4 regions of the Paenibacillus sp. 4624 genome follow, and region 3 is predicted to be linked to each of the others. Evidence: riboswitches for the same ligand, from Rfam matches in the RefSeq annotation. Region 3 holds a riboswitch; each other region holds the start of a gene.
The links. A riboswitch is a leader RNA that binds a small molecule or an ion and turns the genes downstream of it on or off. The one in region 3 is predicted to bind thiamine pyrophosphate.

Region 1 (5,159 bases), on a different contig from region 3:
GAGGCAAAGCCGTAATCGAACATGACCACATTAAACCCGAGCTGGTGCGCGTAATGGGCAAGGTCATACATAGGCACCCAGGTTTCCTCACGATTCGCCCCATAGCCGTGGCTGAAGATGATCGTTTTACCTGTATCGGTATTCGCAGGGATATACCAGCCTTGCATCGTTCGGCTGCCGTCGGCTGCAGGGAATGTAATATTCTCATATTTCATGTTTTTGGCCTGCATCGGGTTTGAAAATACCGGTGCGACCGTAGGGTTGGAGAGTACCCATGCAATATAACCGTGTAAGGCAATAAAACAAAACAACAGAAAAAATACAACGGAGAGCAGCAACGCTACGACAATATGTTTGAACCGAATCAGCCTCGGTGACAACGAAGAGGGCAGATCGGACACTTTGGTATGCAGCGGGGCTTCACTCTGGGATGTCGAATACATGCACGCCCCTCCTTTGAGTTTCGGTTGAGGATAAATATGGATAAGATCATAACAGTGTGAAAATAGCATATAGGTGCTTTTTAGCACGTATTCATGACGATGACATTCTGATGCTAAAGTCATGCTTTTGTTCTTTTATCTGAATTGGTTCCCTGTCTTTATCGTATGTCCCGATATAGTCAAAGTCAATTGATTGGAGGCATTTGTTACGCAATTGTTATATAGTGCTTAAGATGTAGAGGTAACAATTCCATAGTGTGTAAATTACAGGAGATTACGATAGGCAAAATGGATATCCTTGTTCTTTTCTTTGTTTGCAAATCATCTTCAAAACGCTTCTTTCTGGTTTACAGATGAGACCGTTTCTCATATAATTTATGTAACCAAGTTTCATGTGATGAAACATGAGGAGGGCATCATGCCATGGAAGACCGCAAGTTAACCGTCCGGGCTGTAGAACGGGCGCTGGATATATTATTATGTTTTACCACGCGCAGTGATCTTGGACTCACCGAAATTGCCAGCCAGATCGGTTTGCACAAAAGTACGGTGCATCGATTGATGGCTACACTGGAGGATCGGGGGTTCGTGATACGTGATGCAGCAACCGAAAAGTATCGGCTGGGTATTCGGATCTGGGAGCTGTCAGCGCATATGTCACGTAGTGATGATCCTGCAATTTTGCTTTTACCTGCAATGGAGAGACTGCGCGATCGTTTGGGCGAGACGGTAAGTCTTTATCTTCGTGACGGCGGTGAGCGGATTCGGATTCAGGCCGTGCAGAGTGATCAGGCGATTCGGCGGGTCGCGCCTGTAGGTGTCAGACTGCCGCTTTCCGTAGGCGCTTCCAGCAAAGTGTTAATGGCATTTGCCGCAGATGAGGATCGGGAGGAACTGATGAATGGGCCGGAATGGCCTGTATTCATCGATCCGGCCGTGTATCTGGCACAGATGGAAGACATTCGTGTGAGCGGATATGCAACGAGTTATGAGGAGCGCGAGCCGGGAGCTGCCGCTGTGTCCGTGCCAATTATGGATCGCAGAGGCAACATTGCAGCAGCACTTTCCGTGTCTGGACCTGTTAGCAGGCTCTCGCAAGAGACACTACATGAGTACGCACCTGTGTTGAAAGAAGCAGCGGTGCAAATGGGATTGATGTTGCCATAGGGGCGGGCTCTTGCTTGAAGTTTTGCTCAAAAGGAATTTTCTCTCTGGAATATTAAGGTTGTATTTATGTCCAGATTACGCTACTCTGTAATGGACGACCCGGCGGGGTCGGTTGAATGTTATTTTTCAAGTTGAACAGCGGCTTGATCGCCGCAATACGTTTACGTTACTGGGGGAGTCCGAATTGTCCGGACTGAGACGGGATCGCATGAGATTCCGGACCCTTTGCACCTGATCTGGATCATACCAGCGTAGGGAAGTAATCGGCCACATGACCACAAACACCACAGTCGTTAACCCGGGATCAATGCTGTATGGCAGAAGATGCCCTTGTTGCGTGTATGGTGATGGACATCAGTCGGTTCCTTCGGAACCGGCTTTTTTATTTACAGCGGCAAGCAGAGATTCATGTGTTGTGTTTCACCATGGCAGTGACAGCATAACAATTGCGGCATACATGCCTGGATTTCTAGGTGATGTGATCGCGGTTCTCTCGTTGACTGTACATAAAAGTTGTCTCTTGGATCATTTTGGCTGCTTGTGCAGGGTCATTCCTGCTGTGCTTCTGTGCTCTGCATTTATCCAGACAGGTGTGTAAGTCAAAGCTGTCATAATGTTGGACGACATGGGCTAAAGAAGATCACAGAGGAGGAAACAGGAGACATGAATACAAGCAACCAAACGGGACAAGAGATAGGAATTGAGGAAATAGTTCGCGATGGTCATCCGGTGGAAAAGAAAACCGGAGCGGCTGGAGGGGTTCAACCCTTCCCGGGCAGCCGCAAAGTCTACATTCAGGGCTCACGACCGGACATTGCTGTACCGGAGCGTGAAATTGCCCTTCATGATACCCATACTCCCCAAGGGGTGGAGCATAATGAGCCGCTGCGTGTCTACGATACGAGCGGCCCGATGACCGATCCCGAATTCCAGATGGATATTCGTAAAGGATTACCTGCGCTCCGAAATCACTGGATCATGGAGCGCGGTGACGTAGAAGAATATAAGGGGCGAGCGGTTAAACCGGAGGATAACGGATTGAAGCCTGGAGGGCGAAGAGCCGGGGCAGAGGAGTATCCGGGATTCCGCGGGCAACCGTTACGTGCCCAGGCTGGGCGGTGTGTCACGCAGATGCATTATGCGCGGCAGGGTGTGATTACGCCAGAGATGGAGTACGCCGCTATTCGTGAAGGCGTAGAGCCTGAATTCGTGCGGCAGGAACTGGCGAGTGGCCGGGCGATTCTTCCATCCAACATCAATCACCCGGAGAGTGAGCCGATGCTGATTGGTCGTCATTTTCACGTGAAGATCAACGCTAATATCGGCAATTCCGCCGTATCTTCCTCCATTGAGGAAGAGGTGGAGAAGATGACCTGGGCTGTGCGCTGGGGATCGGATACAGTGATGGATCTCTCTACAGGCAAAGACATTCATACGACACGGGAATGGATCATCCGTAACTCCCCAGTGCCGATTGGTACGGTACCGCTCTATCAGGCGCTGGAGAAGGTGAATGGCGAGGCGGAGGCACTCACTTGGGAGTTGTACCGAGATACGCTGATTGAACAGGCGGAGCAGGGTGTGGACTATTTTACGATTCATGCAGGTGTGTTGCTCCGATATATTCCGATGACAGCGAAACGGATGACGGGCATTGTGTCTAGAGGCGGGTCAATTATGGCGGCGTGGTGCCTGGCACATCATCAGGAGAACTTTTTGTATACCCATTTTGAAGAAATCTGTGAAATTATGAAAAGGTATGACGTAGCATTCTCGCTTGGGGATGGACTGCGTCCAGGCAGCATCTACGACGCCAATGACGAGGCACAGATGGCAGAGCTGGCAACGCTCGGGGAATTAACACAGATCGCGTGGAAGCATGATGTACAGGTGATGATTGAAGGGCCGGGGCATGTACCGATGCACAAGATCAAGGAGAATGTGGATTTGCAGATGGAAATCTGCCAGGAAGCACCGTTTTATACCCTCGGGCCGCTGACTACAGACATTGCACCCGGATACGATCATATTACGTCTGCCATTGGTGCGGCGATGATTGGCTGGTTTGGTACGTCTATGCTCTGCTATGTTACACCGAAGGAGCATCTGGGGCTTCCGAACAAGGATGATGTGCGTGAAGGGGTTATTGCTTATAAAATAGCCGCCCATGCCGCCGATCTAGCCAAAGGCCACCCGCGCGCCCAGCGCCGGGATGATGCGCTGTCGAAGGCACGCTTTGAGTTCCGCTGGAGAGATCAGTTTAACTTGTCCCTGGACCCGGAACGGGCGCTGTCCTACCACGATGAGACGCTGCCCGCAGAAGGGGCGAAGGAGGCACATTTCTGTTCCATGTGCGGACCGAAGTTCTGCAGTATGCGCATCACGCAGGACATCCGTGCCTTTGCCGCTGATCGCGGCCTGAACGACGAGGAAGCGGTTGCCGCCGGGATGCAGGCGAAGGCTGAGGAGTACCGGGCGAGGTAATACTAGGGCGTGTCTTTAAACCACTGAAGTGAATCTTTTACCGGCCTTTTGCCCTTTATTGCGTCAGTTTCCCTTGACGTGCCCTGGCACGCCTGTGGGGAACTTCGTAGCTTGGAACGGATGTTTGGCAAAATAGGCTTCCTTCAGCGTTTTCAGACACGCCCTAATCAATTTTGTTCCATATACGAAACAAGATACCAGCGATTACAAATAATAGACCGTCGGACAATCTTAAATTACCTGCATGCAGGATAGCGGAACAACTCATACCTAATATGAACAGGATAAGAATATAAAGAAATTTCATAATATTAATTACCTCGTATCTTTATATTAAGGTGTCAGGTGGTTCCCCAATCTGTACAGAGAATAATCTAGATTCTAACGATCTCCACAAACCTTATTTTGGCGCTTTTGCCGCGAAAAAAATTCTAACGATCCCCAGCGACGCTATTTCGCTGAAACTAGCCGAAAAAGGGGTGATTCGCTGCTGAAAACCTAAAATAAGGTTTCTCATGATCGTTAGAATTCCAATGAAGCTGATATGAGGCAAATAGCGTTCTCTCAGATCGTTAGCGGTAAGAAGGGGCTATCGGAATTCTCCTGCGATCATCTTTTGATTGTATAAATCCTCTAACAGGAATCGCATCATGCTTACTCGTAGTATCCCTTCGCATAAACGGCTGCTGTTGAGAAGCAGAGATGCTTCATTTCATCCTGCTGATTTTCGGGCGGCATCTCCAGAAACCACGGCTCCTTCATATCCTCTCGGTTCATGGGTACTGGACGCCACAGAATCAAGCCGATCTGATCAAACTGGAAACTGCATCCGAGCTCTGGGTCTTCACGATCGTATGGTGCAATGGCATCCAATTGCGGAATCAGAACGTCAGCTTCGGTGCCGAGCAGATCGAGTTCTCCCAGCATACACGTATACTCATCACTTTCATAAAATTCAATAAAATGTGCCTTGCCTTGAGCATCATACTCCACTTTGGGATCAAAGCTGAAAGCCTCCGTTTGTTCAACTTCATTCTGTGTCATGCCTAGCCGGATATCCCCGAT
Region 2 (5,159 bases), on a different contig from region 3:
CGCTTCTTCCGCAGTCGAAGCTCCTGCCGTATTAGGCAGCAGCGTGTATTTGCTCAGATCCAGCGTATCCAGAAAGTGCTGCGCGCCTGTATCCTCCAGATTCAGACGGCGTACAGCAAAGGTAAGCACTTCCGTACCTGAAGCTTCCACGGCCTGACTCTGTACTTCCATATCGCTGAACTTTCCTGTTCCAAGCAACAACCTTGATTCAAAAGAGTATTTACCAATTGTCAACATCTTCTAACCTCCTAGGTTTTAACAACTTCCCAATACCAACTACCAAATCAACAAGATTCAGCCACGTCTACGAATTACTTTGCTCAGCCCCCTCCGACAAAATGAACAATCTCTATCCGATCTCCTTCTCTTAGCGTTGTTGTTTCATGGTGATCTTTGGTCAAAATATTACGATTCAACTCAACTACCACCGTTTTCACTTGCAAGTTGAATGAATGCAGTAATTTGTCAACACGATTTAACCCGTCGTCAACCTCCATCTTTTGGCCGTTCACGATAATGTTCACAACATCACTCCCTTTCTGTTCGATCGTTCGGGCGACAATGCTTCAATCCCGATCTCTTCCGCACGTTTCCCCTCTAATAGGTCTGCAATCCAGCGACCTGTGATTGCACTAAGCAATATTCCATTACGAAAATGACCATACGCTGTGTACAAGCCAGGTATTTGCTCGTATTTCCCTATATACGGTAGCCCATCAGGGGTGGAAGGTCTTATACCTGCCCATGCCCGCACAAAGTCTGCTTCTTTGATTCCCGGAATCCAATAACTTGCCGCTCCAAGTAATCGTTGCACACTATTAGCCGATACGCTGTGATCTTTTCTTCCTGGCAAACTGGTTGCGCCGATCCACACCTCTCCGTTGGCTTTCGGAACAATATAGACATCTTCTGCATATACCGTGCGATCGGGTCTGCCTCCAGCCTGATCTATAGGAAACCGAACGGCCATAATTTCACCTTTCACCGGACTTGAAGGCAAAGCGACCCCCACTTGATGCATGAGTTGCTCCCCTTGTAGGCCAGCAGCTATGATGATATGTTTGCAACACACCTCTCCCTTAGCAGTTTTAATCCCTCGAACACCATGGTTATCTACGACCAGACGAACATTTTGAACGCCTTCCAAAATGCGGGCACCCATCATTTCAGCCGACCTCGCATAAGCTCTCGTCAATGACACGGGCAACACTTCGCTCTCGAGCGATCGGTAATAAGCGCCGTACGTATCCCGATTCAACCATAGCGCTTCTCGTTGCACCGTGCTTCGATCCCACCAAAGTTGTTGCACTCCCGAAGTAGTATTTCGTCTATCCTTGTACTTACTTAGATCACTGTATGATCGAAAGGGTGTGATAAATCCGCTACGCCTTAAGCCAATATCCATACCAGTTATAGCGGATATTTGCTCTTTGTGCTTATGCAACAATTCCCTGCTTTCATGCGCGGCTTTTGCCATGAATGGATGTGCAAAATCTTCGCTTTCTGCTGCCAGCATGCCGGCAGCTGCACATGAAGCTCCGCTGGCAATCTCCGACTGCTCAACAAGAAGTACCTCCTGACCTCTGGATGCCAGTTCAAAAGCAATCGCACAGCCTATGACTCCACCGCCCACAATGATGGTTTCTGCATGACAGATTTCTGGGGTCTTCGTTGAATTTTCAGATGGGGTCAGCAGCTTAAACTTAGCATGATTATATGATGAACCTATGACTTTCTCAGGTTGACTCAGTCCGCTCTGTACCATTTTGTCATCTCCTTGTTTGAACAACGTTCACATCTTCTCGGCTTGGCATTATTTCCAGCTCTTGATCGGAAAGAAATCACATCACGCTTCCACAGCCTGTTTAAGGAGCGCAGCAGCATAACCAGGGTTTGCATGTTTCAACACACTTGAGATCACAGCAGCACCCCCGGCTCCCGCAGACCTGACAGCCCGAATGTTACACGGCTGAATCCCGCCGATTGCAATAACAGGAACCTTTACACTGGAGCATACTTCCGCCAATGCATCTAACCCTCTCGCTGCTACATCAGGTTTGCTTGCACTTGCATACACATGCCCAAAAAAAAGGTAATCTGCACCATACTCTTCGGCAATTTTCGCTTCGTGCAACGAATGCACCGATATCCCCAATCGAAGCCGCAGATCATGCTTGTTTTCCGGCTTTACTGTTAGTTTTGCTCTTTCCAGCATGTCTTGGCTCCAATGTATCCCTTGAAAAATATCACCAGGTGCAGCCCGTTTCGCGCCATTAATTACAATGCGGGAAGATGGAATACCAGACTCTGCCATCAACTTTGCCCAGTTGTATCGTTCATACAGTGAAAGATGCTTTTCCCGGATATGAATGTAATGCACGTAAGGCCAGATTTGCTTGGCTGCCTTCAACATAACTTCTTTTTCCCCTCTATTCGTGGATATTACATGTAGTTCAAATAAGGGGCAATCTTGTTCACGCTCTTGATCTTGCTCTGACATCCTGGCATTCAACCTTGTTCTCGCTCCTTTCAGCTACAAGCTTGGAGAAGTTGTAATGACAAATTTGTAATCAAAAAAGCCACTCCCGTAGGGGAGTGGCTGCGTATAAAAAGGTTCAGTTCAATAACAAACGTGTGACAAACCTGGTAAACAGTTCAATTAGTCAAACCGATAACTGTTTATTCGATATTCAAACGCTTGTCATTACGATGTAATAAGATCCCATTTTTACGTTAGGAATCAATTTACTACCGTTTTCGCTGAAACGCGCCACTTCCCTACGCTGGTATGATCCAGATCAGGTGCAAAGGGTCCAGAATCGCATTCTTCCATCTCAGCCGCATCGTGCGGCCCCCCTAGTGTTCATATGAAGTTGTAGCCTATATTACCACAATCGGATTTTTTTGTCATCGTGCTTTTTCGGACCACTCTTCTACATTCCATGTTTTGGTGACCCAGCCTTCATAAAAATCAGGTTCGTGCGATACAAGTAAAACGGTTCCCTTATATTCTTTCAACGCACGCTGCAGTTCAGCTTTTGCTGTGACATCCAGATGGTTCGTCGGCTCATCAAACAAAACCCAGTTGCTTTCACGCATCAACAGTTTGCACAATCGGACTTTGGCTTGCTCCCCACCGCTAAGCATGTTAAGTGGACGCGTAATATGCTCATTTTTGAGCCCACAACGCGCAAGATGTCCTCGCACCTCGTTCTGTGTCAAATGTGAAAACTCGTTCCACACATCATCGATCGGTGTAATATTTCCAGCTCGTACTTCCTGTTCAAAGTAAGCTGTCTCCAAATAATCTCCGAGAAACGTTTTTCCGCTTATTGGCGCTATTTTGCCCAGGATCGTTTTGAGCAGTGTAGATTTACCTACACCGTTGCATCCCACAATCGCGATCTTTTCGCCACGTTCAATCGTCATGGTCATCTTGGGGAGTAATGGATACGTATAACCGATCTCAAAATCAATGCCTTCAAAAACGGTTTTGCTGCTTGCGCGGGCATCCTTGAACTTAAATGTTGGTTTTGCTGCTTCGTCTGGCCGATCAATTCGCTCGACCTTTCCAAGTTGTTTTTCCCGGCTTTTCGCTCGACCAGAGGTCGAAGCTCGAGCCTTGTTGCGTTGAATGAAATCTTCCTGCTTTTTGATGTATTCCTGCTGCTTCTCGTAGGCATCAATATGCTGTGCTTTCTGCATATCTGCCATTTCAAGAAATTTTTCATAGTTGGCCGCATAACGCGTCAGTTTTGCAAATTCCAAATGATAGATGACATTAACCACTTCATTCATGAACTCTGTATCATGGGAAATCAATAGAAAAGCATATGGGTAGTCTTTCAAATATCTTGTTAGCCACTCAATATGCTCTACATCCAGATAGTTTGTCGGCTCATCCAATAATAGGGCAGTGGGTTTCTCCAATAACAATTTCGCAAGCAGGACTTTCGTACGTTGTCCACCACTAAGAGCAGCAACATCCCGATCAAGGCCAATTGCATTTAATCCCAAACCGTTTGCCATTTCTTCTACTTTTACATCGATCAGATAAAAATCGCCCTGTTCGAGTTGCTCTTGAATATCGCCCATTTCTTCAAGTAACTGCTCAAGTTTGTCTGGATCAGCATCAGCCATCTGATCCGTAATTGCCATCATTTGCTTCTCCAGTTCCAGTAGCGGCAGAAAAGCATCTTTAAGCACATCACGAATGGTCTTGCCTGGTGTTAACTTGGTGTGTTGATCCAGATAGCCATATCGAACTTTAGGCGTCCATTCCACTTTACCGCTATCTTTAAGCAATTTTCCGGTGAGGATATTCATTAGAGTTGATTTTCCTGCACCATTAGCTCCAACTAGACCCACTCGTTCTCCAGCAAGCAGACGAAACGAAACATTTTTAAATAACGTACGGTCTCCGAAATTGTGACTGACGTTCTCTACTGACAATAAACTCATAAGATGAGACTGCTCCTATCTATTTACATTACTTTTAGTTCACGTTCCAAAACCCTATTCTAGCACAGGTTCAGTCTTTTCTGAAAGTAATGACACATGGGCGGAGCAATCATATTCGAAATAACCTCTAGCGGCTGCCTGCTTTGCAGTTGTAAACACCTCTTCAGCACGAAAACCGGGGTTACAGGTGGCAGGATGATAATATTTAATTCCTGTTGAGGGGTCAATCCCGCCAACAACAGCCGTTTTTTTGACCAAACGGCCTCCACCAATGGCATAATTGTTAATCTTCTGATCCCCTACAGCGATACCCTGTATAAAAGCCATAATGCCCGTATCATTGATCGAATTGTACCAATCTTCCTGTGAGACCAAAGGCATCGTGAATACATAAGAGACACCATTTCTCCTAGCAAATTCATTATGTCGATTGATTACGTCCGCAAGCTCGTCCTGTATTCGGGTCACGATTCGGCTGCGCCGCACCTGTTCAAAAGTTGTAGAGTCCTGAAGCAGTGTAATCGTGGAATTCGAGGCCAGCTCCTCCTGAAATCCTTCGATCCATTTCCTTGCACCAGCATCATATGCATACACATAACCGTCAAGTGTAAAATTAATGCTATTTCCGTCTGAATCTGAATATGTATAAGGCTTTTTGGGACTCCACACATGCTTATGAGACTTTTCCATCTCCCCAG
Region 3 (5,159 bases):
TGACACAGAATCCTTCGCCCAATCTGATACTTTATCCATATCAGCGAGCTGTGGTTTCGTTGTTTGAGTTGGTGCATTCTTTGTTTCCCAGCCGAATGCTCTTACGAAGAATACAGCCAGTTCCTCTCTCGTAACTTTTTTATCTGGAGAAAACGTATCCTTCGAGGTTCCTTGGGCAACACCAGATTGAACGAGTGCAGATACATAGCCAGCGTACCATTTGGATTGGTCCACATCTTTAAAGGAACTAGCTACAGTAGAGTCAGGCTTTAATTGAAGCGCACCCACCATAATCTTTGCCAATTGAGCACGTGTTACTGAATCTGAGGGTTTAAATGTTCCATCCGCAAATCCAGATAAAATGCCTTTTTCAATTAACTTCGTAATTTCTGTTTTGGCATACGATTGTTCAAGATCCTTAAATGACGTTACAGATGATGAGGTCACTTCCGCCGAGGCTAGCAATTGCATAGAAAACATAGAGGCAATCAATGATGTAGAGAGTACTACTGACAACTTTCGATTAAACTTTTTCCATTTTGAATTCAAAACTCGACACACTCCTCTTAAACGTCCGTTATTAACACAAAAAATGTAACTTTAGTACTACTCCCCCTTTATGATCAATAGGATAATAATACCATGTAAATTTATAAAAACAAGATTAATAGACTATCATTTTACATAATAGTTGAAATCATGAATCGAATGCTGCCTATTATTTCCTAATAATAAAAAAAATGTGCTACTCGGAATATTACCGAATAACACACTTGAGTTATCTGTCGTATGATTTTAGGCTCCTGCTCCAAAACGCTGGCGGTATCCGCATTTGCGGCAAAGTTCTTCTACAGCTTCCCGTTTGGAAAAACCGTATACCAGATTGTTCGCACGCTCTCCATCCACAATATCGGAAAAATTCTTTTCATGGATGTTTCCAAGGTTGATGACACCTTCTCCATCGAGACAGCATGGAACCACGGTTCCATCGACCAGCACAGCTGCCTGACTGCGAAGTGCATGGCAAAACCCTTTTCCATCATCTTCAGGTGCATCGAGACTTGGCCACTGGAATTCATGATCCTGATTCAGGTATACGTTGGGTGCAATTTTTACGCCGCTGCCCGGAACAACCTTTTCTTCAATGCGAAAATCCAGATTGAATTCCTGCTCCAGCACCTCAAGCGTCTCCCGATTTCGATTCATCTGAGCATTGGTGAAGTTATCCTGCGTCAGATTCCATAGTCGGAACGAGACAATGACGTTATGTTTCACGGCTTCACGAACAAAAGACAAGATGTTATGCAAGTATCCGTCACGATCGGTAGAACCTTCATGACCGTCAAAGCTGTGCAACGAGAAATTCATCTGTCTCAGTGCAGGTTTACCCAATAATTTATGCTGTGTCTTCGGCAGTAGCGTACCGTTGGTCGTAATGTTTACTTTAAATCCCTTGGCATGAGCCATATCCAGCAGCAGGTCAATTTTGGGATGAAGCAACGGTTCCCCTTTGACGTGCAGGTAAATATGTTTTGTGTGTGGTTTGATCTGATCCAATATATTATTAAAGACTTCAGGGTCGATGAATCCTTTGGCTCGCTTCGTTTGTGGACAAAAGCTGCATGCCAGATTACAGATGCTCGTAATTTCAATATATACTTTCTTGAACGTTTTCAACTCAGGGTCCCCATTCTGCCGGGAGGAACATCGGTCCTGCCCTCATTCGTAGTACGGCCATATGAGCCAATCCTCATTATATCGGTTTAACGAGCTAAGGTAAATCAGAACAGCGGATCAGTAACAAAGTCCAGTGTATTTTTTTATCCCCATTTCAAGACTTAAGTCCCCGCCCTATTTACATTAAGTCAAGATGGATATATGCTGAGTACATAACTGCATATCTTGTACATTTGCACTGGGGGAGCCTTGCGGCTGAGACGAATACGACGATTCGGACCCTTTGAACCTGATCTGGGTTATACCAGCGGAGGGAAGTGGAGCGGCTTTTAGTGGCAGTGGGGGATCTCTATCCTTGATGGGGATCAACTTCAGTTAAAACGTATAGCTCTGCTCATTTCTCCGGAAATGGGCGGGGCTTTTTTTGTATTTTGGCGATGTGGTTACTTATGTGCTGGTTGCTTGATGACCGAGAAACTAGCCAATCAAAATAAAATTCGAAACAAGGAGGAAATGACGATGTCTTATCTTGAACGTGTACGTTCACTCAATCCTTTGGTTCATAATATTACCAACCTTGTGGTTGCTCCTTTTACGGCAAATGGTCTGCTTGCCCTTGGAGCCTCTCCGTTTATGGCCTATGCCCATGAAGAAGTCGCTGACGTCGCTCGCATGGCCGGAGCGGTGGTTCTGAACATCGGCACATTGGATGAAAAGGTCGTTCAAGCGATACGTTTAGCCGGACAATCGGCTAATGCACATCATGTGCCTGTTGTCCTTGATCCTGTTGGTGCAGGAGCCACAGCATATCGTACGGATACGGTACAAATGCTGGTTCGTGAGCTTCGTCTTACGGTATTAAGAGGTAATGTCGCCGAAGTCGCCCATGTCATTGGTGTACCATGGAATATCAAAGGTGTGGATGCCGGGGTTGGCGAGGGGGACCGGATTGGCATTGCCGAGCGGGCAGCGCAGCAGCTTGACTGTATTGTCGTCATTACAGGCCAGTACGATATTATTACAGACGGATATCATACTTTCCTAACAAGCAACGGACATGCATTACTTACCCAAGTTACCGGTGCAGGCTGTCTGCTAAGCTCGGTGATTGGTGCTTTTGTTGCAATCGCCAAGCCGGGAAACGATATGCTGAACAGTGTGGTCGAGGCTGTTACAACCTACGGTGTAACCGCTGAACAGGCTGCAGCACGAACGGCTCATCAGGGGCCGGGCAGCTTCCAGATTGAATTGTTAAATCAACTGGCGCAGATGACACCTTCGCTGTTCTCCGAGCATGCACAAATTCGTCAGACTCGTGGAGGTATGTGATGAATATTGCTCAAGCGTTAACGATTGCCGGGTCCGATAACGGGGGCGGTGCAGGAATTCAGGCAGACCTCAAAACCTTTCAAGAACTTGGTGTATACGGGATGACGGTTATTACTGCAATCGCCGCGCAGAACACAACAGGGGTTCAAGGCGTCTTTCCGATTGATTACGATGGCATTGTCCAGCAACTTGATTCAACGGGAGCCGACTTTCAGCCGCGTGCCGTCAAGACAGGTATGTTATATAGTGCCGAGATTATTCGTCTTGTTGCGGCAAAATGTCAGCAGCACAGCTGGTCTAATCTGGTGATTGATCCCGTGATGGTTGCCAAGGGCGGTGCACCCCTGCTCCAGCAGGAGGCTGTGCAAGCACTCACCCAGGATTTGCTCCCCCTTGCCTTGCTTATCACACCTAACATCCCTGAAGCCGAACTGCTTATTGGGAGGTCGATTCGGAACCTGAGTGAGCGTGAGGAAGCCGCAAAGCAATTGGTACAGATGGGTTCAACGTATGCCTTGATTAAAGGAGGACATGATCCGGGAAGCGGTATGGTTATCGATGTCCTGTATGACGGGCATTCCTTTCATTATTTGGAGAACCTTCGTGTAATGACACGTCATACACACGGAACCGGCTGCACGTTCTCTGCTGCCATTACGGCGGAACTGGCAAAGGGTTCCCCTATTCTGGCTGCCGTTACGACCGCGCGAGCATTCATTCAGGCAGCCATTGAAGATGAGCTGGGATTCGGGACTGGCCACGGGCCGACGAATCACTTTGCGTACCAACGCAGACAGCGGGGTGAACGCTGATGCGTAGATGGGATGCGGAAGCGGTGCGCCGCGCGCTGCAGTTGTATTTGGTGATGGGCAGCGTCAATACGACGCGTGACCCGGTGGAGGTGCTCCGCCAGGCGATCACTGGCGGCATCACGCTGTTCCAGTTCCGCGAGAAGGGAACTGGTGCCCTGACAGGCGAAGCCCGCTTAGCGCTTGCGCTGCGGCTTCGTGAGGTGTGCAGCCAGCACAGGATACCGTTCATCGTGAACGATGATGTCGAGCTGGCTGTGGCGGTAGAGGCCGACGGTGTGCACGTCGGCCAGGAGGATGCGGACGCGGCGCTGGTACGCGCCCGCATCGGCGAAGGGCGGATGCTTGGCGTATCCGCCCACTCCGCCCTTGAAGCCCGCCATGCCGTGCAGGCGGGCGCAGACTATCTTGGCGTCGGGCCCATGTACCCGACGCGCTCCAAAGCGGATGCCCACGCTGTGCTGGGCCCCGCCGGGGTTGCGGAACTGCGCGCCGCAGGCATCGCAGTTCCGGTGGTCGGTATCGGCGGCATTACGCCCGATACCGCGGCCGCCGTGATGGCGGCAGGAGCCGACGGCATAGCCGTCATCTCCGCCATCGCGGGCGCGGCCGATGTGCACGCAGCGACTGCACAGCTCGCTGCGATCACCCGCACGGAGCAGGCATAGCCGTGCTATGCTCCCAAGCCCCACTCATGAAGAAGGATGCAACCACTTGGTGTCACATCCTTCTTCATCTCTACCGCTATTCATTTCGTGCGTTCTCCATTCCTGCACGCTCTCTGCATCCTTCCCACGCCCCCTCACATCAGTCTCGCCCAAATGTATATCATCACTCTGCTCACTCCATCGTCACATTCCCATTCCAACATGACTTCACATACTCTTTCTCCTCGAATATAAACGTCACCTCCATCACAAAATTAACTTATTGACTCTCACGTAACGTGACATTGTACAATTCATGGTGTAAGGAGGTTTCACCCATGGCCATGAAAGTGAAAGAAGTCTCCGAACTTGCTTCGATCAGTGTGCGCACACTGCATCACTATGACGAGATCGGGCTGCTTGTTCCAGATGAGATCACTCCTGCCGGATATCGAATGTATTCGGATGCCAATCTGGAACGACTTCAGCAGATTTTATTTTTCAAAGAACTCGGCTTCTCGCTGAAAGAAATCAAAAACATTTTAGATGACTCCGCCTTTGATGCGGAGGAAGCATTGCATATGCACAAACTCATTTTGCTGGAAAAACGACAGCGTCTGGATCAAATGATTGCCACTATCGATAAAACCGTACTACATCTGAGAGGAGAGATTGAAATGACCCCTAGAGAACAATT
Region 4 (5,159 bases), on a different contig from region 3:
CCAATCCATTCCGCAATGATAGCACCCATGACACTGTAGGTGGCGGCAATTTTGATACCGGAAAATATGGATGGCAGGGCATGCGGAAGCTCCAGTTTCCAAAAGATATGACGGCGATTCGCACCTGCCATGCGCATATAGTTCATCATCGCCGCATCCGTGCGTGTTAGACCATCCATGGCAGCGACCGCTACCGGGAAGAAGCAGACAAGAACGATGGTAATCAATTTGGGCAGCAGGCCAAAGCCGAACCAGATCAGCAGGAGTGGTGCGAGTGCGATGGTCGGGATATTTTGACTAAGAATAAGCAGTGGATACAAGGCCGATTTGAGAAAAGGGATCAGATGCAGTACCATCGCAATGAACAGACCGACCGCTGTCCCGGCAACAAATCCAATGAGGGTCAGCTGAATCGTTGCAGAGGCGTGCATACCCAAACGGTCAGCCTGGGAAGCTGCTTCGCGAGCAATATCGGACGGCGCAGGCAACATCCATTTCTCAATGTGGAATAGGGAGACGGCCCCTTGCCAAATCGCAATAAAGAGAATAACCGCCACGAGGGGCGGCCATACACTTTTGAAATAGGTAGACATTAGCGATATTTCTCCGTTAGTGTATCCATGCTGAATCCGTCCGGGCTATGTGCGATTTTGATTTGGGAGATGATGCTTGGACTGCCTGCTTCTACAAGCACCTCGTGCATTTTGCGGACAACCTCCAGCAGTTCATCCAGTTCGCCTTCCATGGTGGTATCCAGTGCGTTAACCTGATATTTTAGGCCGGATTGCTGAATGACTTCAATGGCGCGGTCTACGTAAGGATAGGAGCTCTCGCCGTGTGGTGTTTTGGGAATAACCTGTATGCTGAGTAATGTACTTGCCATGAGAGATCCATGCTCCTTTCGGGTGTGGGTGGATAAGTTGATACGCCATTGCACACGTTACCACTTTGATTGCAGTCCCCTCTTTAGATCGCTGTTATCCCCGAATTTTTAAGTCCATCTTATAAAAATTTTTCAATGTTTACACGGACACTTCGATGACAGAATAACCTTTCAATCGCTGTTATCCCCAGATTTTTTTGATTCCCTTTTTCAAAGGGGAAGATCCGGTGATAAAGGCGAAGCGTATGCTTCCGATGCTAGCTTTCTTTCAGAAAGCTTTTAGCTCCGCTTTTTCAGGTTTTTTCTGTCCCCTCCGTTTTTGTGTAAATAAATAGTTTAATTATCAAGACGAGTAAATTCGGGGATGCGGGCGACTGCTTCGCTTCTGTAGAGGGGTTCTGCCCTCTCCGATTCTTGTGTACAAAAAGTTAACTTATCCATTGAATTGTGGGAAGAAAATTCAGGAGAAAGCGTGCTTCTGGGGTAGCTTTCCATTGAAAACCTTATGAGTGATTGCTTCGCTCCAATTTTTTCCTGCCCTCTTCTTTCAAAACGTGTAAATAACAAATTTCATGGTTACATTTAGATTTAATATTACTGAGGTAAAAATTCGTTGGTGTAGGCTTTCGTTACATCGATCTCTTTATCCAGCAGTTTCTTGCTGAACATCCAGTCGGTGTAGTTCTTCCATACCTCTTCCTTTTGTTCACCCCAGCGTGGTGCATCATCTTTGTATTTCGGGCTGAGCCACTTTTGGCTTGCGATTACTAATTCTTTGTCCAGATCGGGAACAGCTTTGAGCAAAATGTTCGCTGCTTCTTCAGGGTGATCTATCGCATATTGATATCCTTCAGAAGTGGCCTTTAGGAAAGCTTTCACCAGTTCAGGGTCTTTCTGAATCGTCTGTTCATTGGTCACAAGTACAGGGGTGTAATAGTCCAGCGCTTTGGCATAATCTTTTACATATAACATGTCAATCGGTTCTCCGCGTAATTCCGCCTCAATTCCCGTCCAGGCATAGAAAATCCAGGCAAAGTCGATGTCCCGTTTCACAGCTGTGAAGAAGTCGGCATCGCCCATGTTAATCTTTTTGACTTTGGATACGTCAGCACCTTCGCCCTCCATAATGGATTGCATCACCGCTTCTTCTACCGGGGAACCCCAGCCGCCATAAGTTTTACCTTCAAAGTCTTTAGGTGATTTGATCTTGCGATCTACTGGAGCGGCAAAACCAGAAGTATTATGCTGAATAACTGCGGCAATCGACACAAGTGGAACGTCCTGCGTACGTGCCTGAGTGACACTTTCCTGATAACTGACGCCAAACGGTACCTCACCCGAGGCAACCATCGTATCTGCACCACCGGCTCCTGGCTGTACAATCTCCACATTTAAACCTGCTGCTTTATAAAAACCTTGGTCCACCGCTGCATACAGACCGGTATGATTCGTATTTGGAGTCCAGTCGAGCACAACCTTCACATCTTTCAGTGCAGTGCTGCTCTCCTCATTGGTTTGCGCCGAACCAGTCGCACCTTGCTGCTCTGCTGGAGCGGCTTCTTTGCCACCACATGCAGCCACGGTAACTAGTAGCACACACATGAGCAACATTCCCATCGTTTTACGCCAATTCATCGTGATTCTCTCCTTCGTTATGTCCGGCCGGATGGCACGGGGTACTCCTTGGCTTCATATCCAATCCTTTTGCATAAATCGACAGATTTATACTCGCGGGTTATCCGAATAACGTCATTTTTCTGTTTCTGCTTGTCAAAAGAAAACAAAAAAAGCGCCCCGTAATCCGGGACGCGTGCAGGCGTGAGAGAGTGGCATTCAGCTTATAGCTGTGCCGTTCCAATATACTCCGATTCCTACGCTGGCATGATCCAGATCAGGTCTAAGGGTTAGTATCTTGATGGGATACACTCTCAGCCGGCCAATTCCGACTCCCCTGGGAAACTATGAAGTTACGGGCATTACTAGATGTAATTATAGGCCAGGGACAGGATTGTGTCTACATGAGTTGGACTAAAAAAGTTTTCACAAAATGTTCACTTATGTGAGGGGAGCCCGATTGTCTATAATGATCCAAGTTACAGAAAGGATGAGTATATTGCCAGTTAGCAAGAAAGAACAAGTTGTTTTTGGACTTATGATGTGTACAGGAATGGTCGTAGTAATGATGACCTTCAATCTATGGCATACAGGCATGCTAGGTCAGATGTCCGTCATGCAGCTATTTCTCCAATTTGTGCTTTGTTTTGTTATTGCCTTTTTTGTGGAATCGTTTATCGTGGGGCCGATAGCGAGAAAAATTACATTTTCCTTCTCATTTGCGAGGTCGAGTAAAATCAAAGGTGTAGTTACGATGTCCTTTTTCATGGTGATCGGCATGGTTTTGCTTATGTCTTTATATGGCATCATTACTGCCTATACTGCAGGTCAGCTAGAAGGAGATTCCGTAATCAACGCTTATCTTCATACGATTGTACGTAACTTCGGTCTGGCATTGCCGTATCAGTTGATTGTATTAGGGCCGCTAGTGCGTTATGTATTTGGCAAGTTGTTCAAGGGACCAGCAGCCGTTGTGTCGGTTTAAATCATCGTATCGCAGTCCATTATGACAAAAGTATTTCCTGGGCAATCCTATGATTTAAGAAGTTCTACCGTAAGCGATCCAAAATAAAATACCAATAATCACAGCAGCAATAATGATCGTGGTGAAAACTCCACTCAACCATGTGCCTCGCTGAGCTTGGCGGGCAAGTTCATCTGCTCTTTGTTTGGCGGCTTCGCCTTGGGGTGTATTCAGTTGGTTGGGTTCCATATTCATGAAGCAACCCCTCCCTTCAATATACTGATTTTACCATAGTGCGTTCTGTTTACTGAGACACTGTAAATCTTGATAAATGATTACTCGACTAATTGTTTAATCGAGGCTAAAGCCATCACGATGCTAATCGCAAGAAGGAGAACACCTCTAAATTTAATACTGACGATGTCCGATTGAAGTAAATCGCCTTTATTACGATTGAATGGCCAAGAATTCGGTATGAGCAGGGCCCTGGTTCCAAAGACGAACCCGAATATGCTAATGAGCAGAAAGATGATGAAGTAAAACATGCAATCACTCCTTGTTGTCTTAGAAGTTATTTCAATTTTACTTGATCCAGCTTTGGAAAGATACGTAAGAGGGAACTGTAACGGCTTAGAGTTTGGACAAACGTGATAAAAAAGGAAGCTTCATTTTTTATTAAAATTGGGCATCTAGCAGTTGCAATGTTGTTCCGTCTTCGTATATACTGAGAAACACAATTACAGATCGGATCATGCCGTTGAAGAGAATCCAACTCGGAGGCGTTTTCGCCAGGGAGCGAATTAAAACTTTCCCAAGTTAACCGGAACCGCCCGTTATCGCGGACCAAGAGGCTGAATCAGGAGATTTGAACCGATTCGGCAAGTTGGGTGGCACCGCGAGCAGAGCGCTCCTCGTCCCAAGGGATGAGGGCGCTCTTTGTATTTTTTTAGCCAAAGGAGACGGTGACCATGTTAGACATGAAGTGGGTTCGGGCACATGCAGAAGAGGTACAGGCGGCGGCAGACGGGAAGAAGATTAAGGTTGATATTGCTGTGTTACTACAGCGGGATGACGAGCGTAAATTGCTTTTGCAACAAACGGAAGAAGCGCGTCGTCTGCGCAATACGCTGTCGGCTGAGATCGGGAAGCTAATGCAGTCGGGTGAGCGTGAGCAAGCAGAGAAGATGCGGGCACAGGTAAAACAATTGAATGAACAGCTGGAGCAAGAGGAAGCAAAGCTGGCATCAGTGCAGGAGGAAGTGACCAGACTACAATGGCTGGTACCCAATATTGTGTCGCCAGATACACCTGTGGGCTTGTCGGATGAAGATAATGTAGAGCTAAGGCGAGTTGGGGAGCTACCTGTGTTTGACTACCAGTTCAGAGATCATGTCGAGCTGGGGGAGATGCACGAACTGATCGACATTCCACGCGGCGTGAAAATCGGTGGAACGCGAAGCTATGTATTGAAGGGAGCAGGTTTGCTGTTACACCGGGCGGTACAGCAACTTGCACTGGACCTGTTGCTGAAGCAGGGATTCACCCCGCTGGAGGTTCCGCTCATGGTCAGGGAGGGTACTTTGGTGAACACCGGATTTTTCCCGACAGGCCGGGATCAGGTGTATGAGTTGCAAGGAGAGAACAAATGGCTGGTTGGCACATCGGAAGTACCGCTGGTTTCGTATTACGCAGATGAAG

Region 1: another riboswitch for thiamine pyrophosphate. It lies ahead of ABIE27_RS28240 (hypothetical protein); the one in region 3 lies ahead of thiM (hydroxyethylthiazole kinase).
Region 2: another riboswitch for thiamine pyrophosphate. It lies ahead of ABIE27_RS09065 (thiamine phosphate synthase); the one in region 3 lies ahead of thiM (hydroxyethylthiazole kinase).
Region 4: another riboswitch for thiamine pyrophosphate. It lies ahead of ABIE27_RS25375 (ABC transporter substrate-binding protein); the one in region 3 lies ahead of thiM (hydroxyethylthiazole kinase).

What each region holds. Positions count from the first base shown of each region.
Region 1 covers NZ_JBNDJR010000018.1:61,533-66,691, reverse strand. The annotation lists gene ABIE27_RS28250 (alpha/beta hydrolase) at 1-443, opposite strand, end outside; gene ABIE27_RS28245 (IclR family transcriptional regulator) at 867-1,610, shown strand; TPP riboswitch at 1,772-1,885, shown strand; gene ABIE27_RS28240 (hypothetical protein) at 1,882-2,208, shown strand; gene thiC (phosphomethylpyrimidine synthase ThiC) at 2,274-4,094, shown strand; gene ABIE27_RS28230 (hypothetical protein) at 4,749-5,159, opposite strand, start outside.
Region 2 covers NZ_JBNDJR010000003.1:312,264-317,422, reverse strand. The annotation lists gene ABIE27_RS09080 (thiazole synthase) at 1-237, opposite strand, end outside; gene thiS (sulfur carrier protein ThiS) at 321-524, opposite strand; gene thiO (glycine oxidase ThiO) at 521-1,789, opposite strand; gene ABIE27_RS09065 (thiamine phosphate synthase) at 1,847-2,500, opposite strand; TPP riboswitch at 2,759-2,868, opposite strand; gene ABIE27_RS09060 (ABC-F family ATP-binding cassette domain-containing protein) at 2,908-4,461, opposite strand; gene ABIE27_RS09055 (hypothetical protein) at 4,516-5,159, opposite strand, start outside.
Region 3 covers NZ_JBNDJR010000006.1:2,849-8,007, reverse strand. The annotation lists gene ABIE27_RS14930 (S-layer homology domain-containing protein) at 1-549, opposite strand, end outside; gene ABIE27_RS14925 (radical SAM/SPASM domain-containing protein) at 796-1,677, opposite strand; TPP riboswitch at 1,908-2,010, shown strand; gene thiM (hydroxyethylthiazole kinase) at 2,197-3,006, shown strand; gene thiD (bifunctional hydroxymethylpyrimidine kinase/phosphomethylpyrimidine kinase) at 3,006-3,818, shown strand; gene thiE (thiamine phosphate synthase) at 3,818-4,483, shown strand; gene ABIE27_RS14905 (MerR family transcriptional regulator) at 4,801-5,159, shown strand, end outside.
Region 4 covers NZ_JBNDJR010000013.1:28,383-33,541, reverse strand. The annotation lists gene ABIE27_RS25385 (ABC transporter permease) at 1-593, opposite strand, end outside; gene ABIE27_RS25380 (MTH1187 family thiamine-binding protein) at 593-883, opposite strand; gene ABIE27_RS25375 (ABC transporter substrate-binding protein) at 1,478-2,518, opposite strand; TPP riboswitch at 2,734-2,846, opposite strand; gene ABIE27_RS25370 (hypothetical protein) at 2,967-3,482, shown strand; gene ABIE27_RS25365 (hypothetical protein) at 3,537-3,716, opposite strand; gene serS (serine--tRNA ligase) at 4,430-5,159, shown strand, end outside.